4 regions of the Undibacterium sp. 14-3-2 genome follow, and region 4 is predicted to be linked to each of the others. Evidence: predicted binding sites of a transcription regulator. Region 4 holds the regulator's gene; each other region holds the start of a gene.

Evidence for each region. The regulator LexA, encoded in region 4, represses DNA repair genes until DNA is damaged. The targets are predictions, from matches to a motif close to ACTGTATNNNNATACAGT.
Region 1: the regulator LexA is predicted to act here: its motif matches at 1,201-1,218, upstream of ruvA (Holliday junction branch migration protein RuvA).
Region 2: the regulator LexA is predicted to act here: its motif matches at 3,472-3,489, upstream of imuA (translesion DNA synthesis-associated protein ImuA).
Region 3: the regulator LexA is predicted to act here: its motif matches at 1,019-1,036, upstream of dinB (DNA polymerase IV).

The regions. Positions count from the first base shown of each region.
Region 1 covers NZ_JAENGS010000002.1:706,628-711,651, reverse strand. The annotation lists gene ruvB (Holliday junction branch migration DNA helicase RuvB) at 1-593, opposite strand, end outside; gene ruvA (Holliday junction branch migration protein RuvA) at 605-1,186, opposite strand; gene ruvC (crossover junction endodeoxyribonuclease RuvC) at 1,452-1,994, opposite strand; gene purH (bifunctional phosphoribosylaminoimidazolecarboxamide formyltransferase/IMP cyclohydrolase) at 2,030-3,595, opposite strand; gene Undi14_RS07650 (helix-turn-helix domain-containing protein) at 3,647-3,880, opposite strand; gene dusB (tRNA dihydrouridine synthase DusB) at 3,978-4,988, opposite strand.
Region 2 covers NZ_JAENGS010000005.1:24,544-29,567, forward strand. The annotation lists gene Undi14_RS12080 (Pls/PosA family non-ribosomal peptide synthetase) at 1-2,107, shown strand, start outside; gene Undi14_RS12085 (4'-phosphopantetheinyl transferase superfamily protein) at 2,125-2,742, shown strand; gene Undi14_RS12090 (hypothetical protein) at 2,887-3,114, opposite strand; gene imuA (translesion DNA synthesis-associated protein ImuA) at 3,506-4,282, shown strand; gene Undi14_RS12100 (DNA polymerase Y family protein) at 4,348-5,024, shown strand, end outside.
Region 3 covers NZ_JAENGS010000001.1:167,337-172,360, forward strand. The annotation lists gene Undi14_RS00740 (PAS domain-containing sensor histidine kinase) at 1-311, opposite strand, end outside; gene Undi14_RS00745 (thioredoxin family protein) at 450-929, opposite strand; gene dinB (DNA polymerase IV) at 1,205-2,371, shown strand; gene Undi14_RS00755 (YbdK family carboxylate-amine ligase) at 2,402-3,523, opposite strand; gene Undi14_RS00760 (cation:proton antiporter) at 3,525-4,712, opposite strand.
Region 4 covers NZ_JAENGS010000007.1:130,654-135,677, reverse strand. The annotation lists gene Undi14_RS15575 (replicative DNA helicase) at 1-778, opposite strand, end outside; gene rplI (50S ribosomal protein L9) at 944-1,396, opposite strand; gene rpsR (30S ribosomal protein S18) at 1,423-1,707, opposite strand; gene priB (primosomal replication protein N) at 1,717-1,998, opposite strand; gene rpsF (30S ribosomal protein S6) at 2,051-2,419, opposite strand; gene lexA (transcriptional repressor LexA) at 2,653-3,309, shown strand; gene lon (endopeptidase La) at 3,414-5,024, opposite strand, start outside.

The sequences.
Region 1 (5,024 bases), on a different contig from region 4:
TCCGGCGTATAAAATTCCAGGCGGGCGACGATACCAAAGCGATCACGCAAAGGATTCGTCAGCATGCCCGCCCGCGTTGTTGCACCGACCAGGGTGAACGGCTGCAGATCCAGTTTAACCGAGCGTGCAGCGGGGCCTTCGCCGATCATGATGTCGATCTGATAGTCTTCCAATGCAGGATATAAAATCTCTTCAACGACGGGAGACAAACGGTGAATTTCATCGATAAACAGCACATCGTTTGCTTCCAGATTCGTCAGTAGTGCGGCCAGATCACCTGCACGCTCCAGAACCGGCCCCGAAGTCTGACGCAGGTTTACTCCCATTTCACGGGCAATAATGTGTGCCAGCGTGGTTTTACCTAAGCCCGGAGGGCCGAACAGCAGGGTGTGATCGAGTGCTTCTCCGCGCTGGCGCGCAGCCGTGATGAAAATTTCCAGCTGATCACGGATTTTTTCCTGCCCAACATATTCGTCGAGTTGTTTAGGCCGTAATGCGCGTTCAATCGCTTCTTCATTGACGGACACCGGTGTTGCCGCAATGATGCGCTGTTCGCTGAAATTGATCGAAAGATTATCTGTCTGTATGCTCATGATGTAATTTTTCAGCCTTTAGACAGTGATTTCAGGGCGAGTTTGATGCCTTCCGATACGCCTGCATCTTTTGGTACGGATTTCATCGCCAGCATTGCTTCTTTATCGGAATAACCCAGAGCTAACAAGGCATTCAGAATGTCGGCGCTATGATCACCTGCTGCAGCCGCCATACTGGACGTAAATAAATCGGCACCGAGTTTGCCCTTGAGTTCCAGTAACAGGCGCTCGGCGGTTTTTTTGCCTATTCCCGGAATGCGGGTTAAGCGGCCGACTTCCTGCATCGTAATTGCTTGTGACAGATCTGCCACAGACATTCCTGAGAGAATAGACAATGCTGTACGTGCACCGACGCCGCTGATTTTAACCAGTTGCCGGAAGGTCGCGCGTTCTTCTGCTGAGCCAAAACCAAACAACACATGCGCATCTTCGCGTATGGCCAGATGCGTCAGCAAAACCACTTTTTCACCTAATGGCGGCAGGTTATAAAACGTGCTCATCGGCACATCGACTTCGTAGCCCACACCCTGACAATCGATCAGTAATTGAGGGGGATTTTTCTCTAGCAGAGTGCCTGCGATGCGACCTATCATGAGACTGCTTTCATACTGTATGAATAAGCAGTGATAGTAAACGATTCTCTCCGGCTTGACGAGAGTGTGTCAGCGAAATTCCATCACTCAAGGCTGCTGTTGCTTTCCTGAGTTGTGATGGAGGATAAAAATAGATGCGGGAAGAGATATCATCGTGTTGATAAGGGTTTTCAGGTAAAAATGCCCGCTAAGGCGCATCAATATTGAGACATAGCAAGTGGCGAATGAGTGCCAGAGATGGAATGTTATTTGACAGGATTAGCATTTACCCTATCAGTCTGCCGGCTTTCACACGCAAGCCTTTTTTGGCCAGTTCGGGCGCAATGGCACTCAAGGTTGCCAGGGCTTCACCGCTATGGGCGTGGCAAATCGCAACCCCGAGCGCATCAGCGGCATCCGCACTTGGTGTGCCGGATAGCATTAACAGACGTTGCACCATATCCTGCACCTGCTCCTTGCTGGCACGTCCCTGGCCGACAACCCCTTGCTTGACCTGCAGCGCTGTGTATTCCGCGACCATCAGATCGGCGGCGACTAATGCGCAGATGGCTGCGCCACGCGCCTGTCCCAGCAGCAAGGTGGATTGGGGATTGACGTTGACGAAGACTTTTTCTATCGCCGCACAATCAGGTTGATAAGTGCGGACAATTTCAGAAACGCCAGAAAGGATAGTTTTCAGCCGCTCAGGTAAAGAACCTTCGACCGTTTTGATGGTGCCAGATGCCACGTAAGTGAGCTTCTGTCCCTGCTTATGAATAACCCCGAATCCAGTTGTCCGCAATCCGGGGTCGATACCTAAAATCTTCATGTGTGCCTTGCCCCGCAAAAGAGCAAGGCGAATGATTAATGACGGAAATGACGTGTGCCAGTATAGACCATCACCACACCGCGTTCATCTGCGGCATCAATGACTTCCTGATCGCGCATAGAGCCACCCGGATGAATCACACAAGTCGCACCTGCATCGACCACTACATCCAGACCGTCACGGAACGGGAAGAATGCGTCGGATGCAACTGCGGAACCTGCTAGCGACAGCCCGGCATTTTGTGCTTTGATTGAAGCGATACGGGCAGAATCAATACGGCTCATCTGACCTGCACCAACACCCAGCGTCATACCGTTGCCACAGAATACGATCGCGTTCGATTTAACGTACTTCGCGACACGCCATGCAAACATCATGTCGGCCATTTGTTGTGGTGTCGGTTGAAGTTTGGAAACAACGCGCAATTCTTCCTGCAAAACGTTTTTCGCGTCCGGTGCCTGTACCAGCAAGCCACCGCCGACACGTTTGACATCGTATTGATTAACTTCATTGCCCAAAGCAATTTCCAGCAAACGTACGTTTTGTTTGGCAGAAAAAATCGCTTTTGCTTCCGCTGTGAACGATGGTGCGATCAGCACTTCAACGAATTGTTTAGCGACGATTTCTGCTGCTTTGCCATCGAGTTCACGGTTGAATGCGATGATGCCACCGAAGGCTGATGTCGGATCGGTTTGTAATGCTTTGCTGTATGCCTCAAATGGTGTCGGGGCTACCGCCACACCGCAAGGATTCGCATGCTTAACGATGACACAAGCGGATTCTTTGAACGACTTAACGCATTCCCACGCAGCATCAGAGTCAGCGATGTTGTTGTACGACAGTTCTTTGCCTTGCAATTGTTTGTAGTTGGCGAGTGCACCGTCAACTGCTTTCAAATCACGATAGAAAGCTGCCGACTGATGCGGGTTTTCGCCATAACGCATTTCCTGCACTTTGTCGAAATGCAGATTCAGTGTCTGTGGATAAGCGCTGCGTGTCGTGTGTGCTTTATCTTCACCGAGGCTGGTCAGATAGTTAGTGATAGCACCGTCATATTGTGCGGTATGCGCAAAGACTTTTTTTGCCAGCGTGAACTTGGTGTCATAACTGACGACGTTTTTATTCGCCTTCATTTCTGCGAGCACAACGGCGTAATCGCTGGGATCAACAATCACGGTCACGTCTTTGTGATTTTTTGCTGATGAGCGCAGCATCGTCGGGCCACCGATATCGATGTTCTCAATCGCATCTTCAAGTGAGCATTCTGCTTTGGCGACCGTTTGCTGGAAAGGGTAGAGATTCACAACGACCATATCTATCGTCGGAATGCCATGCTGTTCAAGCGCTGCAACATGCTCAGGAAAATCGCGGCGCGCCAGAATACCACCGTGTACTTTCGGGTGCAGTGTTTTCACACGTCCGTCGAGCATTTCAGGAAAGCCCGTGTAGTCCGCTACTTCTGTTACAGCTAAACCATTATCGGCCAATAATTTAGCGGTGCCGCCAGTGGAGAGCAACTTGACACCGAGTGCAGACAATTCACGTGCAAATTCGAGCACACCGGTCTTGTCGGAGACGGAGATAAGAGCTTGTTTGATCATGATGAAGATAAGTGAGTAAGGAAATCGGTGTCAGGCGCTGGCGGCAAATAATTACAGCAAACCGTGCTGCTGCAATTTCTTGCGCAAGGTATTGCGGTTAATGCCGAGCATGTCTGCTGCTTGTGACTGGTTGCTGGAGGCGCGTATCATCACCATTTCCAGCATAGGTTTTTCTACTGCTAATACAACCATGTCGTAAATATTGGAGGCGGGTTGTTCGCCGAGATCGCGGAAATATTTTTCCAGATTTTTATGGACGGCGTCCTGAATGCTATCTTTGCTCATGCTGTTTTTGTCACTGTTCGGTTATGCCGGTCGGCGCTTTCATTTCAATGCTGAAGGCGCTGATGTTATGCGGTCGGATTACAAATATCGGTTTGTTTTACGCCGCCATTTTTTCTTCAAAGGGGCGGTATTGTAACCGTTCCCCCGCCATGCGATCAAAAAAATGACTGACGGCATCAAGTTGTTCATCGCAAGAGGTCAGCAAATTCATTTGCTGCCGGAATTCCTCGCCGTTGACGAGATCCTGCACGTACCAGCCTATGTGTTTGCGCGCAGTCCTGACGCCAAGATATTCACCGTAAAACTCATAATGTGCTTTCAGGTGGTTATCCATCAGGTGCCTGACTTCGCTGATCAGTGGCGGTGGTAAGTGTTCGCCTGTTGCCAGGAAATGTTCGATTTCGCGAAAGATCCATGGCCGCCCTTGTGCTGCACGCCCTATCATGATCGCATCTGCACCGGTAACTTCTAACACGTACTTTGCTTTTTCCGGCGTGGTGATATCGCCATTGGCAACCACTGGAATAGTCACCGCCGCTTTGACGGCGGCAATGGTGTCGTATTCGGCATCGCCTTTGTAGCCGTCAGCACGGGTACGGCCATGCAAGGTCAGCATTTGTATGCCAGCAGATTCCGCCATACGTGCAATCGTCAGCGCGTTTTTGTTTGCTCTGTCCCAGCCAGTACGGAATTTTAGCGTGACCGGCACATCGACGGCACCGACCACGGCATCGAGAATTTTGCCAACCAGCGATTCGTGTTGTAGCAACGCCGAGCCACACCAGGCATTGCATACTTTCTTGACCGGGCAACCCATGTTGATGTCGATGATCTGCGCGCCCTTATCCACATTATGTTTTGCGCAATCCGCAAGCATTTGTGGGTCAGCGCCCGCGATCTGTACTGCCTTTGGTTCCATCTCTCCGGCATGGTTGGTGCGCCGGGTCGATTTTTCGGTTTCCCATAATTTCGGATTCGATGCCGCCATTTCCGAAACGGCATAACCTGCACCAAGTTCTTTGCATAACTGACGGAAAGGTCTGTCGGTGACCCCAGCCATGGGAGCCACAAAAATATTGTTACGCAAGACGTAGGAACCAATTTGCACGATGAGGTGGGAGGGAATTTGAAGAAGCGCTATTTT
Region 2 (5,024 bases), on a different contig from region 4:
GGTGCCGTGGCTGGTAGCAATGCGCATGGTGCAATGGCTGACGCCGTTTTTTGCTTACCATTTTTTTACCGGCGACCCCGGCGACTCGATTACCCGCGCAGTATTGTTGTCGGTTGGCGTGTTTTTGTTATTGACGGTAGCAGAATTCGCGATTGCGATTCTCGGAAAATGGCTGATCGCCGGACGACTGAAGGCCGGACGTTATCCGCTGTGGGGCGTGACGTATTTCCGTTGGTGGTTGGCAGACCGGCTGGTCGATGCCGCACCAGTCTATATGCTGAGCGGTTCTGCATTGTATTCGTGGTGGTTACGTGCACTCGGCGCGAAGATAGGCCGCGATGTCATGATAGGTTCCATTACCTTGCGCGCGCCGGATTTGCTGTCCATCGGTGACGGTGCCAGCATAGGTAATGCAACGAATCTGGAAAATGTGCGGGTTCAGCATGGTGAGCTCTTGATCGGCAGCATCAACATCGCCAAAGATGCCTACGTCGGTTCGTATTGTGTGCTCGAAGGAAATGTCGTTTTGGAAGAAGGCGCGCATCTGGAAGGCCAATCAGCATTGGCCGAAGGCCAGACTATTCCACGGGATCGTATCTGGAAAGGATCACCGGCAAAAGACATCGGCGCATTTGATGCCAATGCTTATCCGGCGAGGCCAGCTTACAGTAAACTGCGTGCAATCGGCGAAAATACATTCTTCGTCGTGGGCTCGCTGTTTATCAGCGCGCTGTTTTTTATGCCGGTATTCCCCAGCTTTGTCACGATAGACTGGTTTGACAATGCAGACAATTTCCCTTGGTTGCAAACCAACTCTGTTCCTTTGCAACTGGCGAAATATTTCTTACTCGCGTTTCCAGCAACGGCTGTCCTGATCGTTTGTACTGCCTTGCTTTCTGCTGGCATACGCTGGAGCATTTTGCCGAAGTTAACTCCCGGTAGTTATGCGGTACATGGCAACATCTATTGCGGCAAGTGGCTGGTCAATCAAATTCAGGAATCAAGTCTGAATGTGCTGCATGGCGTGTATGCGACGGTATACGCGCCATTCTGGTACCGGATGCTGGGTGCCAAAGTCGGCAAAGGCGCAGAAATTTCGACGGCATTGGGCGTGGTGCCGGACATGCTGACACTGGGCGATGAAACCTTCATCGCCGACGCCGTATTACTCGGCGATGAGCAGATAGATCGTGGCTGGATGACCATGCATCCAACTATCATTTCGCGGCGTAGTTTTGTCGGCAACGGTGCCTACATCCCGGATGGAACAGTATTGCCCGAAAATGTGCTGATAGGCGTGCATACCTGCGCACCAGACAATGCGCAAATGAAAAATGGCGATACCTGGCTAGGTTCGCCACCGATCAATTTGCCGGCACGCGAAGAGGTCAAAGGTTTCCCTGAAAGTTTAACGTTCAAACCTTCAGTGATGCGACGTATAGGACGCACGCTGGTCGAAACTTTCCGGATTATTGCGCCCCATGCGATGGTGATTGCAGTCGGCTACACCGTCGTTCTTGATCTGATGCCGCTGGCGGGAGAGGACCGTTGGGCTGAAGTGCTGTACTACCTGGTCGCGGCAGGTTTGCTGTATGGGATAGGCAGCTTTGTCTTTGTACTGGTACTGAAATGGCTGCTGATTTTTCGCTACAAGAAAGCCAGCGTACCCATGTGGACGCCATTTGTCTGGCTATCGGAAGGCATTACCAATTTATACGAAGGGATTGCTGTGCCGAATTTCATGCGTTATCTGCGTGGTACACCGTGGTTACCGCTGGCATTCAACCTGCTCGGCTGCAAAATTGGTCGCGGTGTGTATATGGACACCACGGATATTACTGAATTTGATTGCGTCAGCATTGGCGAACACAGCGAAATCAATGCCCTCGCCTGTCCGCAAACCCATTTGTTTGAAGATCGCGTCATGAAAATTGATCATGTCAACATCGGTGAACGCGTTTACATGGGGCCGCGCAGTGCCGTGTTGTACAGCGCAGTTGTCGGTAATGATGCAAGCCTGGGGGCGCTGACGCTGGTGATGAAAGGGGAATTTATTCCTGCGAATTCGCATTGGCGCGGTTGCCCGGCCGCGATGACGGGCAAATAAGTACGAATGAGACAGACATGCAAGGCGTAAGTCTGCCAGCTTTTGCTGTATTCGACTGGGAATCACAATGTCTGTCTGCTCTCGACTATTTCAGTCAACAGTCCAATGTTGTGATCAGCCTGTCTTTCCCGCAAAACCTTCAGCGCGAAGTCGCCAGGCAACAGCTGCATCTCGCCATCACTGAATTATTGATGCAGGCATTTTCTTGTGCAGCGGAACAGATACGACTGATCCGTATCGCTGGTAGCAGACTGCAATGTTTCATCGCCACACAAGAAATTTTTATTTCCGTCAGCCATGAGCTCGGTTTATCGTTGGCCGCCATCAGTCAGAAACAACTGCCGGGTATCGATCTGCTGGCAGTAAAGGCTATGGATGACTGGCAGGATGTTGCCGATATCTATTTCCCCCCTCAGCAAATCGCTGCACTACAACAGGCGCCAGACGATGAACGCGCAGCGCTGTTTGCGCAGTACTGGACGATGATGGAAGCGCGTTTTAAATGTGCTGGCGTTGCCATGACGGAGTACGACGAACACGTTCAGCAACAGATGGCATCGGCTTTAAAAGACTCCTGCAGCTATGCACTGACGTTGCCCGCTGGCTATATCGGCACACTGATACTACGACCCTGATCATTTCCCCAGCCTTACCTGCAAGGCTACTGTTCAGGCTGTTGCGCTTGCTGATACTGCTGCCCTACGGCATGCGCAAGCAATAACAAAAATAGCAAAATCAGGCGTGCATATTGCGAAGCATAAGGCGCGAATCCTCAGCGCTTACCAGTTTGCCTTGGATAAAATAATCAGCCATTTCTTGCAGAACAAAATTTCCAGATGCCCGGCCTGTATGCCTGTGGAGCAATCCAATACGGGATTGACGTAATACGCACGTTGTCTGTAATCGCGGCAGACAAATATCTCGCGACGGCCTAAGCGCAGCAAAAAAGAAGTTGGCGACAATTGCAGACTGAAGCGCGTATCAAAAGACTGGTCGAGGTATGCCATAAATGAATCTCCGAGTTGGTTATAAAGGCAGTTCATACTTTTTCTCTGACACTTGAAACACAGAGCATTTCCGGTCACTACAGAAAAATGCGAACTTCCCTGATACAAAAAAGATCTTGAAGGACATCATCGAGTGCATCGTTCAGTGAGGCTTTCATTCATCACTGACTCATCGTTTGTCCATGGAAAGTACTTTAACATAAAATACTGTATATGCAATCAGTATATTTAAAAGTGTCGCAAACTTTCCACTACTGAAAAATCTGCATATCCCCGCAAAGCATTATCTGTCTTCACTTTCCAGCAATATTACGGATACATCTGAAAAACTATTGCAGTTCAGATAGTCTGATTTATACTGTACACATAATCAGTATAAATTTATTTTGGCATGAATAACAATACGCAAATCCCTGTTTTGAATGGCCTGCAAGACCTGCACCCCGCACTCTGGCGCGCCTCGCAACTCGCGCACGGTGCCGCAAAAACAGTGGCTAGCGGCTACATAGCTCTGAACCGGGAGTTGCCGGATAGCGGCTGGCCATTAGGGCAACTGACGGAAATACTGACCGAACAAGAAGGCACTGCAGAGTTACGGTTGTTATTGCCAGCGATCAAAAAAATGGGGTCGCGCCCGCTTGCTTTACTGGCTCCGCCCTACGCACCACAAGCCACAGCTTTATTGAGCCAGCAATTGTGCTCATCGCAATTATTGTGGGTGGCTTGCGATAAACATGCCGATAGTTTGTGGGCAGCAGAGCAAATATTACGACATGGCAGTTGCGGTACCTTGCTATTCTGGCAGCCACAGATACGCAACGAGGCATTACGACGGCTGCATCTGGCAGCACAAGCCTCAGAGACTTTGTTTTGCCTGATACGACCTTTACGTGCGGCAGCCTCCGCATCGCCTGCACCTCTGCGTGTCAGCGTGCGGCCGACAGCATTTGGTTTGCAAGTGCATTTACTGAAACGACGCGGGGCATTGCGCGAGGAACCTTTGCCTTTGTATTTACCTGATCATCCGTATCTCAATCCGCATCTCAATCCCTGCATCAGCCCGCGTGCGCCGGAAATCTCACCTTCTATACCTGTCGAGACCGCATCCGTCCGGCACAAAGTTTCCGCTGTTTTTCGCGATCATGTGCAGCCTAAGCATGCCAGCTGACGGATGCTGAAAAAGGCTGAACTATGACGGCGCACTTTCATCAAGGATATGAACGAAATGTAGAAATGTCGTCAGACAGATCGCGCAAATCCGCAACTGCCAGTATGTCGACTGCGCCAACGCAGCTCTGGCTGGCCGTACATTTCCCTTTGCTTGAGCTGGATGTATTTTTACCATGCTGGCAGCGGCGCAAAGAAGATCACGGCAGCGTCGTCTTGCAACAAAACCGTGTGACAGCGATGACTGAAACAGCGCAACAGGCTGGCGTACGCGCAGGCATGCGGTGTGGCGGCGTTCTCATGTTATTACCAACCGCGAAGCTGTTTCAGCGGGATTTACTCAGACAAAAAAATACCTTAGAGGCTGCCGCCATCGCCTTGTTGCAATATACGCCGCAGGTAGCCATCGCAGAAGATGCCACCATCGTGCTGGATATCGGTGCCAGTTTGCGTCTGTTCGGTGGCTTGCGGGCATTGCGTCAGCATGTACGGCAAACCATGGAAATACTGGGTTTGCATACCACCATTGCCTGCGCCCCGTTTGCCAAAGCCGCCTGCATACTGGCGCGTGATGCGGCCCGTCAGCACCAATCCGGCGCGCAGTGTTTGCATGCGCAGCGTTTGCCCGCCAGACTGCATGCATTGCCAGTCAGTCTGCTGACACATGCCCGTCCCTGTCGGGAATTATTGCAAGGGCTGGCATGTCACTCACTTTTTCATCTACAACAATTGCCACGCGCTGG
Region 3 (5,024 bases), on a different contig from region 4:
ACGTGCAGATGTTCAGCCGCCGTGCGGACGCTGAGCATGAATGCAGATAAATCTGCCGGATGCACTTTTCTGAACAGAATATTGACGTCTGTGCATAGTTCTGCGGCACTGAATTCAAACAAACGTTCAACCGCCTCGCTTGCATAATTGAAACAAAAGCGTTCGGCGGAAAAACGTTGATACTGAAAAAAAACTGCCGGCAGAAAGCGCGAGAAATTATTCAGCAAGGCTTGGCTGACTTTCAGCGCTTTCAGCTCTGCTGCCGTGATCTCTGCAGCAACCGGGTTGGGTGGCGTTGGTGTGACAGACATCAGCTTGCTTAAAAAAAACAGAAAAAATGTGCAGAAAATTGGGTGTTTAACGCACAACCGATATCATGCCCATGATCGGCAGCGAGCCGTTGTTGCTGCCGTTGCTGCGTATCTCAGATGACAGCAGGAAACCTGATGTTACGGGTGCTGCGTGATGATCTGATTGAAGAAATCATACACGCCTTGTTCACTCATTTTGCGAGCATTCGACAATTCACCACCTTTCGATGCAAACAAGACACTGTTATCTGCTTTTAAAACGACAGCGGCCGGAATACCCTTTTTAATCGGGTTGCCGTAGCTGTTTGCCAGCGCCAGATTTTTATCAAACTGACCAACATCGACTTTGACCAGCACGAATTTGCTGGCGATCAGGGCGGCGCTTTGTCCTTGCATAGAACGGTCGAGCTCCAGACAATCCTTGCACCAGTTCGCGCCGAAAATCACCAGCACTTTTTTGTTGCTGGCCTGTGCCTGCGTCAGCGCTTTGGCGACTGCGGCGGGCGCATCAGCAGTTTCGTCATATGGTCTGGCAACGTCGGCATGTGCAAGGTTTAACGCAAGACCAATCGTGCATGCGGAAATGAGTCTGGAGACAAAGGAGAAAGTTTTTTTCATGTTGAAGCCGCAGGAAAGGAAAACTTTCAGATAGTGACGTAATTTTTGCGCTTTGTCATCGCTGATATGGCGCAAAACAGGCTTAATTAACTGTATGTTTATACAGTTTTATGACAAAAAACAGATAGAATAGACATATTCAGGGCAATGGTACGCGGGCTTAAAAATTCATTCAGTGTGATTGCAACAAATGTATCCGGCACGGGAAAATCAGATGACCGGGATACTGATGTCCTGTTCATCGCAGCTGAAATCTTCTCACTGATATTGTCATTATGACGCTGACTCCTACGTTGATTCATACGCGCCGCATTGCGCATTTAGATATGGATGCATTTTATGCATCCGTAGAGCTGTTGCGCTATCCGGAACTGAAAGGACATCCAGTTGTGATCGGTGGACGTCAGGAATATGCGCCAATCGTTGATGAAGATGGCAGCCGCCGTTTTTTTTATCTGAAAAATTATGCAGGTCGCGGCGTCGCGACGACCTCCACATATGAGGCGCGCGCACTTGGTGTTTTTTCTGCAATGGGTCTGATGAAAGCAGCTCAATTAGCACCGGATGCTTTTTTATTGCCGGCGAATTTTGATGCGTATCGTCATTATTCCAGGTTGTTCAAAAATGCCGTTGCCAGCATTGCACCTGAGATTGAAGACCGGGGCATAGATGAAATTTATATTGACTTGACCGGTATTCCAGAGGAGTCGGCGACGCTCGCTGCAAGAATTAAACAAGCGGTTGTCGCGGCAACGGGCTTGTCCTGCTCAATTTGCGTCGCGCCGAACAAGTTATTGGCCAAGATCGGTTCCGAGTTAGATAAACCCAATGGTTTGACGATTTTAAATGAGGAAGATATCCCACTGCGGATATGGCCTTTACCTGTGAAGAAAATAAATGGTATCGGCCCAAAAGCAGCGGAACAGTTGCTGCGCCTGAATATCGTCACCATCGGGCAATTGGCCGAGGCTGATCCAGAATTACTGCAGAATACCTTCGGGCGAAATTATGCGTTATGGCTGTATAACAGTGCGCGCGGTATTGATGAGCGGGAAATTACAACAAGTTCGGACCCTAAAGTGATTAGTCGTGAGACCACTTTTGAGCGTGACTTGCATGCACATCGTGACCGCGAAACGTTGTCGGTCATCTTTACCGATCTCTGTAAACGCTTGAGCAACGATCTCAGAAACAAAGGCTATGTCTGTCGCACGATAGGGATCAAGGTCCGGTATGCGGATTTCCGTATTGCGACCCGGGACATCCGATTGCCCGCGACAACGGCAAGCGCAGAAGTGATCCGCAGGTATGCAGGTGAGTGTGTACGCCGCTTACCTTTGGATAAAAAACTGCGATTGCTCGGTGTGAAGGCCAGCAGTTTATCTAAAGCCGATACGGATGAAGACAAAACAAAGCAATTGCAAATTGATTTGTTCGACTGATCATCGTCATCCTTTCAGGATGAATGCGCATCAGACTACCTTACGAAAGCGTTGTATTGCGGCATTGACCATCCCTTCCGTACTACCACTTTCGTCATATTGATGACGAAGATAATGGGCGTCGTTGCCTTCGTGTGCAATTTGTTCTAAATGCGAGAGTGCTTCTTGACTACCGAGAGTTGCAGCATAAGGTTCCATGCGTCGCAAGCTGGTTAAAATATCTTCGCGTAATGAACACCCGACATAAGTCTTGGGATGTACCACGGTTCCGTCGAGGCCGAAGCGGCATGCCTGAAAGCGGTTATAGTTGTAGACAAGGTAGTCGTCTTCTTCTGGCGCTGCTTCGCGTTTTTCTAACAAATAGGCACACAGCATTTGCAGATAGGCGGCCAATGCTGCCGCCCGTTCCACTGTCAGCGGCGTATCGCAGACGCGGAGTTCTATCGTTCCGTATTCAGGTTTAGGGCGGATATCCCAATAAAAATCCTTCATGCTTTTGACGACACCGGTCTTTTCCATTTTTGCAAAATACTGATGTTCAAAATCGTCCCACTTCAATAGAAATGGCGCTCGCCCTGATAAGGGAAATGCAAAGACCGAGTTCAGCCTGGCTGAGTTGAACAGGGTATCGCCACCCTGGACATAGGGCGATGACGCCGATAAAGCGATGAAATGCGGAACATAGCGGCTCAGTGCATGCAATAGGAACAAAGCGTTGTCGCCGGAAGTGCAGCCGATATGTACGTGCTGACCGAAAATAGTGAATTGTTTGGCCAGATAGCCATACAGTTGGGAAACCTCTTTAAAGCGTGGCTTGGAATAAATTTTTCGGTCAGTCCATTTTTGAAACGGATGCGTACCGCCGCCGCAGATGCCGATATTGAGCCGGTCGGCTGCGGTTACGAGCGTGTCGCGTATCTCTTGCAGTTGCTTTTCTATACTGTTGTGGTTGTGTTGAACATCGGTACAGATCTCTATCATGCTTTCCGTAATTTCGGGAGTGACATTTCCGGGAAATGGTGCGCGTTTCAGGAGATGTAATAAATCAGGGCTGGCAGGCGTTAAATCAAAACTCGATAAGCTGATTAATTGCAACTCGAGTTCCACACCAACCGACAAAGCTTCCGAATCGTTGAATATTTCTAATGGCATGTTATTTCTCCGAATGTTCAGGTGTTTCCTGCGCCCAGATCAGTGCGCGTTGCGTTAACAGCGGGCCGACAATGTCCAGCATTAAGGTCATCGCTGCCAATGCGGTCAATTCGTCGACCAAAGCGATCCCCAGATAGCGTGTTTGTTCCAGCATCAGAATGACAAAAACAGAAATGGGGGAGAGCGCCAGACCCGTCAGCAGACCTTTGCGATAAGTGATTCCACTGACATGAGCAAACGCCGTACTGGCGACCGCTTTCGTGAGCAGGCGGGAGCAAACCAGCAGAATACCCAGGCCTGCACCTGCCCAGACGCGCGACCATTCCAGTGTTGATGCCGCATAAAAAAACAGCATTACCGTCAGCATGTCTCCCAGCGGGCCGAAATTGCGTTGCGCCTGATTCAATGTCACACGCCGATGACGTGCCATTAGGCCAAAACTCAGCGTGGCCAGGATAGGTGAAAGTTTTGCGACATGGGTCAGTGCCACCAATGCGACGACGGCAAAGGCAAATGCGATCGTTGCGTCGCGCGCCAGACTACCAAGCTCACGTAATACCAGCGGCAGTAAAATGCCAAACGCTGCGCCTAACAGGGCGGATAAAACTAATACCTGAAGGCTGCCGGTGATCGCTTGCAAGATGCTGCCGGAGCTCTGGAATATCCAGAAGGCGACGACTACCTTGAAAGTGAATACTGCGAGCACACAATTAATCGCGGTTAAATGCAAGACCCGTTCAGTGACCTGACCTGCACTATGTTGTTCGTTGATGACGCGCAGAATGCCGGCCGGCGAGGTGGACATCGCTAAGGCAGCAAGCAACAGTGCGGTGAAGTTGGCGCTACCGTACCATTGCGCGATGGCGAACACGACGATAAAGGTCAAGCCTGATTCGAGCACCCCAGTCATACCTATCCAGGGATTGGTACGCGACCAGCGTAAATTAATCCGATAGCCAAATTCAAACAGAATCAAGCCGAAGGCAACATTGGCCATCAGCAGTATGGAGCTGTTATCCGGCAGCGTTAAGATGCCCCATTGCACGTTAGCCAGAGCGAAGCCACATAAGCCATAGCTGCTGATACGGGGTAAGCCAGTCCAGCGATACAGAAATTCCCCAGCCAGCCACGTAAGGGCAATTGCTAAAGGCCACATGAGTTCGGGAGTCATAAAATTGATGTCGGGCATGCTTCCGCCTTTCTGATGTTTTATGTTGATCGCATCACTTCGCTGAACAAATGTTCAGGTATGGATGCGCAGAGAAAGTCACCGTGTTTCCCGCGACAAGATATGTGCGGATCAGCTTGTCGCTGAAGCCGCAGATGTTCAGTGTCTGTTGACCTGAACGTTACCTGGGCCGGTACAGATTTGTATCGGGAGTCCAGCCAGTGAGGTGCAGTTGCTTTGGTTTAGCCAGTTAAACAGAGATGCTCAGGCGGGTACAACAGAATTTAAAGTTAATAGATGGCAGCAGATTGCAATATGGTCTGACGAGCGTTG
Region 4 (5,024 bases):
GCATCGCTAACTGTGCGCCGCCCATCTCCATTGAAAACACCGCCACCGGCAGGCCGCTGTCAATTGCGACGTTTTCGCCGATATTGAGTGAAAACGCCGTTTTACCCATAGATGGACGACCAGCAACGATAATCAGATCGCCTGGCTGCAAACCAGAAGTCATCTTATCCAGATCAACGAATCCAGTTGGAACACCGGTGATATCGTTCTGGTTATCACGGTTGTATAACTCATCGATACGTTCTACAACCTGCGTCAACAAAGGCTGAATTGCCTGAAAACCCTGCGCTCCGCGCGCCCCCTCTTCAGCAATCGCAAAAATTTTGGACTCTGCCTCATCCAGCATTTGCTTGACTTCTTTACCCTGAGGGTTGAAAGCACTGCCAGCAATTTCATCTGAAACCGTGATCAGTTTGCGCAACACACCACGATCGCGGACAATTTCAGCGTAGCGGCGAATATTTGCAGCCGAAGGTGTGTTTTGCGCCAGCGCATTCAGGTAAGTCAAACCACCTGCGTCTTCGGCCTTTCCCATGCCATTCAAGGCCTCGTAAACAGTAATGACGTCTGCTGGCCTTGAAGAATTAATCAGTTTTACAATGCACTGAAAAATAATTCTGTGATCATAACGATAAAAATCTTCCTCGCCGATAAAGTCGGCAATACGATCCCAAGCGGCGTTATCGAGCAAGAGGCCACCAAGGACAGATTGCTCTGCCTCAATGGAATGGGGGGGGACGCGAATCGCATCAAGTTGTGGATCAGTAGCGGCTTTCATGGCGCGCATTATACCTGCTAAATCAAATTACAAATAACGACTAAAGGCGACAAAGTACGGTGTGAACAATAAACATCAATAAACAAAATTGTTTATATAATTTTACGCTTACCATAAAAAAAGCCGGGGAAACCCCGGCTTTTTTTATATCTAGCTGACAGCTAATTATGCGTGTTCACCAACAACTGATACATTCACGTTAACTACAACGTCAGTATGCAGTGCAACGGAAACAGCGTGATCACCTGCCGTTTTCAACGGACCTTGTGGCAGACGAACTTGTGCTTTTTCAACAGTGAAACCAACTTTAGCCAACGCTTCAGCGATGTCAAAATTAGTTACTGAGCCGAACAAACGACCATCAACACCAGATTTTTGTGAAATCTGAACTGTAGAACCTTCCAGTTTCTCGCCTTGAGCCTGAGCTACAGCCAATTTTGCTGCTGCTGCTTTTTCCAGCTCAGCACGTTTCGCTTCAAATTCAGCGATTGCGGCTGCAGTCGCACGGCGAGCCATGCGTTGTGGAATCAAAAAGTTACGTGCATAACCATCTTTAACACGAACTACATCACCAAGATTGCCGAGATTAACGACTTTATCCATCAGAATAACTTGCATATTTTTCTCCTAATACCTGTCGTCAATTACGCTGTGTGCAGATCAGTGTAAGGCAACAACGCTAAGTAGCGTGCGCGCTTGATCGCTGTATCAACTTGACGTTGGTACAGTGCTTTAGTACCAGTCAGACGTGCAGGCATAATTTTGCCGTTTTCTTGCACGAAATCTTTCAATGTGTCGATATCTTTGTAATCAACTTTTTCTACATGTGCTGCTGTGAAGCGGCAGAATTTTTTGCGTTTGAACAAAGGGTTTTGTTGTTGACGCTTTTGCTTCAATTTGCTTTTATCAAATTTTTTACCGAATGCCATTTGTGGCTCCTAATCTAGTAAATTTGCCCGTATTTCATTGATATGAAATACCAGACTTTTGCTGTTGCGATTTTTGCGTGCTAAAAAACCCGTGAATGCAATCTCAACATCTAAAGGCAGTTCGGAGAATTTTCCTGAAATTTCACCTGCAGCTTGTGCGGAAATTTCAAATTCAACCAATCGCCCCGTTCCGGCTTCCACCTGCTGCGAACTGTGCATCAATATTGCTGATGCTATTGGTATCCCAGCTGGCGTGTAACGTATCGCTGATTTCTCTATGATACGAGCCATCACTGTCAGTTGATTCACTGTTTTTTATACGACCTTTTTCAAATCAAATGAATTAAGCAGCTGGTGCTTCAACGCGCTGTGCTTTAGCCGCGTCTTCTTTTTGAACAGCTTTCATCATTGGAGATGGTGCTGTTTCAGCTTTTTTCATTTTGACTGTCAGGTGACGCAGAACGGCATCATTGAATTTGAATGCTGTTTCCAGCTCAAGCAATGTTTCTGCATCGCACTCAATGTTCATGCAAACATAATGTGCTTTAGCCAATTTTTGAATCATGTAAGCCAATTGACGACGGCCCCAGTCTTCAACGCGGTGAACCTGACCACCACGTGCAACAACGCTAGCTTTGTAACGTTCGATCATTGCAGGAACTTGCTCGCTTTGATCGGGATGTACAATAAATACGATTTCATAATGACGCATATATTCTCCTTGTGGACAATAAAAATAGCCTGCCTCGGCGTCAAGACGAGTGCAGGAAGAGGAAAGCCGACGATCATAACGCACTTTTCCGTTTTATTCAATCAATTCAGTACAGAGCTAATCCGATGGTATTAGATTGCACATAGCCACAAAATTTCCTTGCACTTCAGAGCGCACTGTATAAAAATACAGACTGTTTTTATATACAGCGTAATGATCTACGTTCACACAAAATGCTTAAGCTGACAGCCCGACAAGAGCAGATCCTGAATTTAATCAAAGATGCCATTCAAAATACAGGCTTCCCGCCGACCCGCGCTGAAATAGCGGCTGAGCTGGGCTTTCGCTCCACCAACGCAGCGGAAGAGCACCTGCAGGCACTCGCAAGAAAGGGCGTGATTGAAATAGCGCCCGGAACATCGCGCGGCATACGCCTGCTGGAGTCAGAATTATCAAGTCACATCACAGGTCAACAACTGGCGTCATCACAATCTGTTTTTTCTCAGATAAACCTGCCACTAATCGGGCGAGTTGCGGCCGGATCGCCAATACTCGCATCAGAACACATTGAAACCAGCTACCAAGTAGACCCTGCACTATTTTCTGCCAAGCCAGATTTTCTTCTCAAGGTTCGCGGCATGTCTATGCGTGACGCAGGCATACTCGATGGCGATCTGTTAGCAGTAAAGAAGACTGATACTGCAAGAAATGGGCAAATTATTGTTGCCAGGCTTGGCGATGATGTGACTGTCAAGCGCTATAAAAAAACCGGAAATTCTGTTGAATTAATTCCTGAGAATCCTGACTACTCAATTATCAAAGTAAATGAAAACGAGGAAAATTTCTCACTGGAAGGACTGGCTGTCGGGCTGATGCGAAATTGGATCTGATACTAAGAAAATCAAACGAAAATATATTGCTATCAATGACGCTTAGATAAAATCTAAATAAAAAAAACGCCCGAAAATTCGGGCGTTTTTTTATCCATACAACATTAATGCTTCACGACAGCAAGATCAGCAGAAGGCTCACTTGATCCAGCAGCAACGGGAATTTCCGCATCAACCAAAGGCTGCGGCTGACGCTCCAAAGCGATTTCCAATACCTTGTCTATCCAACGCACCGGGATAATTTCCAGTTTATTTTTTACATTGTCCGGGATTTCAGCCAGATCCTTTGCGTTCTCCTCCGGAATTAAAACAGTTTTAATTCCGCCGCGATGCGCTGCCAGCAACTTCTCTTTCAAACCACCAATTGGCAATACCTCGCCGCGCAAAGTGATCTCACCTGTCATCGCAACATCTGCCCGCACAGGAATCCCGGTGAACACAGATACCAAAGCAGTCGTCATTGCAATACCAGCAGAAGGACCGTCTTTAGGTGTCGCCCCTTCAGGTACGTGAATGTGAATATCACTCTTCTCAAAGACATCAGCCTTAATGCCCAAGCGCTGAGCCCGGCTACGCACAACCGTGCGGGCAGCTTCGATCGACTCCTTCATGACATCTCCTAAGGTCCCAGTGCGGATAACACCGCCTTTGCCGGGCATAGAAACAGCCTCGATAGTCAAAAGATCGCCGCCAACTTCCGTCCATGCAAGACCAACTACCTGACCAATTTGATTATCCTTGACCGCAACGCCAAAATCGTAACGGCGTACACCCAAATATTTATCCAGATTTTTGGAGGTAATCGTCGCTTTTTTCTCACTCTTCTTCAGCAAAAGCATTTTGACGACTTTACGACATATCTTGGAAATTTCGCGCTCCAGCGAACGAACGCCAGCTTCCCTTGTGTAATAGCGAATAATGTCTCTGATCGCACTTTCTGCGACCGTGATTTCAGTTTCTTTCAGGCCGTTATTTTTAATTTGCTTTTGCAACAAATAACGCTGAGCAATGCTGGTTTTTTCATCCTCTGTGTAACCAGAAAGACGAATCACTTCCATCCTATCCAGTAAAGCAGGCGGAATATTGTACGAATTAGATGTCGCGACAAACATCACGTCAGACAGATCAAAATCGACTTCAATGTAGTGATCCGAGAACGTATGATTTTGTTCAGGATCAAGCACCTCCAGCAATGCGGACGAAGGATCGCCACGGAAATCCGCCCCCATTTTATCGACTTCATCCAACAAAAAAAGAGGGTTGCGAACACCGACCTTGGCCAGGCTCTGCAAAATTTTTCCAGGCATAGAGCCTATGTAAGTGCGACGATGTCCACGAATCTCTGCCTCGTCACGCACACCACCAAGCGCCATGCGAACGAACTTGCGATTTGTTGCCCGGGCAATCGACTGACCGAGAGACGTTTTACCTACACCCGGAGGTCCAACCAGACACAGAATCGGAGCTTTTAACTTATCTACGCGTTGCTGAACAGCAAGATACTCGAGAATGCGCTCTTTAACCTTATCTAAACCGTAATGCTCATCCTCCAGAACCTTCTCAGCGTTCGTCAGATCATTATTTACTTTGGATTTTTTCTTCCAAGGCAAACCAACAATAGTATCAATATAATTTCTGACAACTGTTGCCTCTGCAGACATCGGTGACATCATTTTGAGTTTTTTCAACTCATTAAGAGCCTTGTCGCGAGCTTC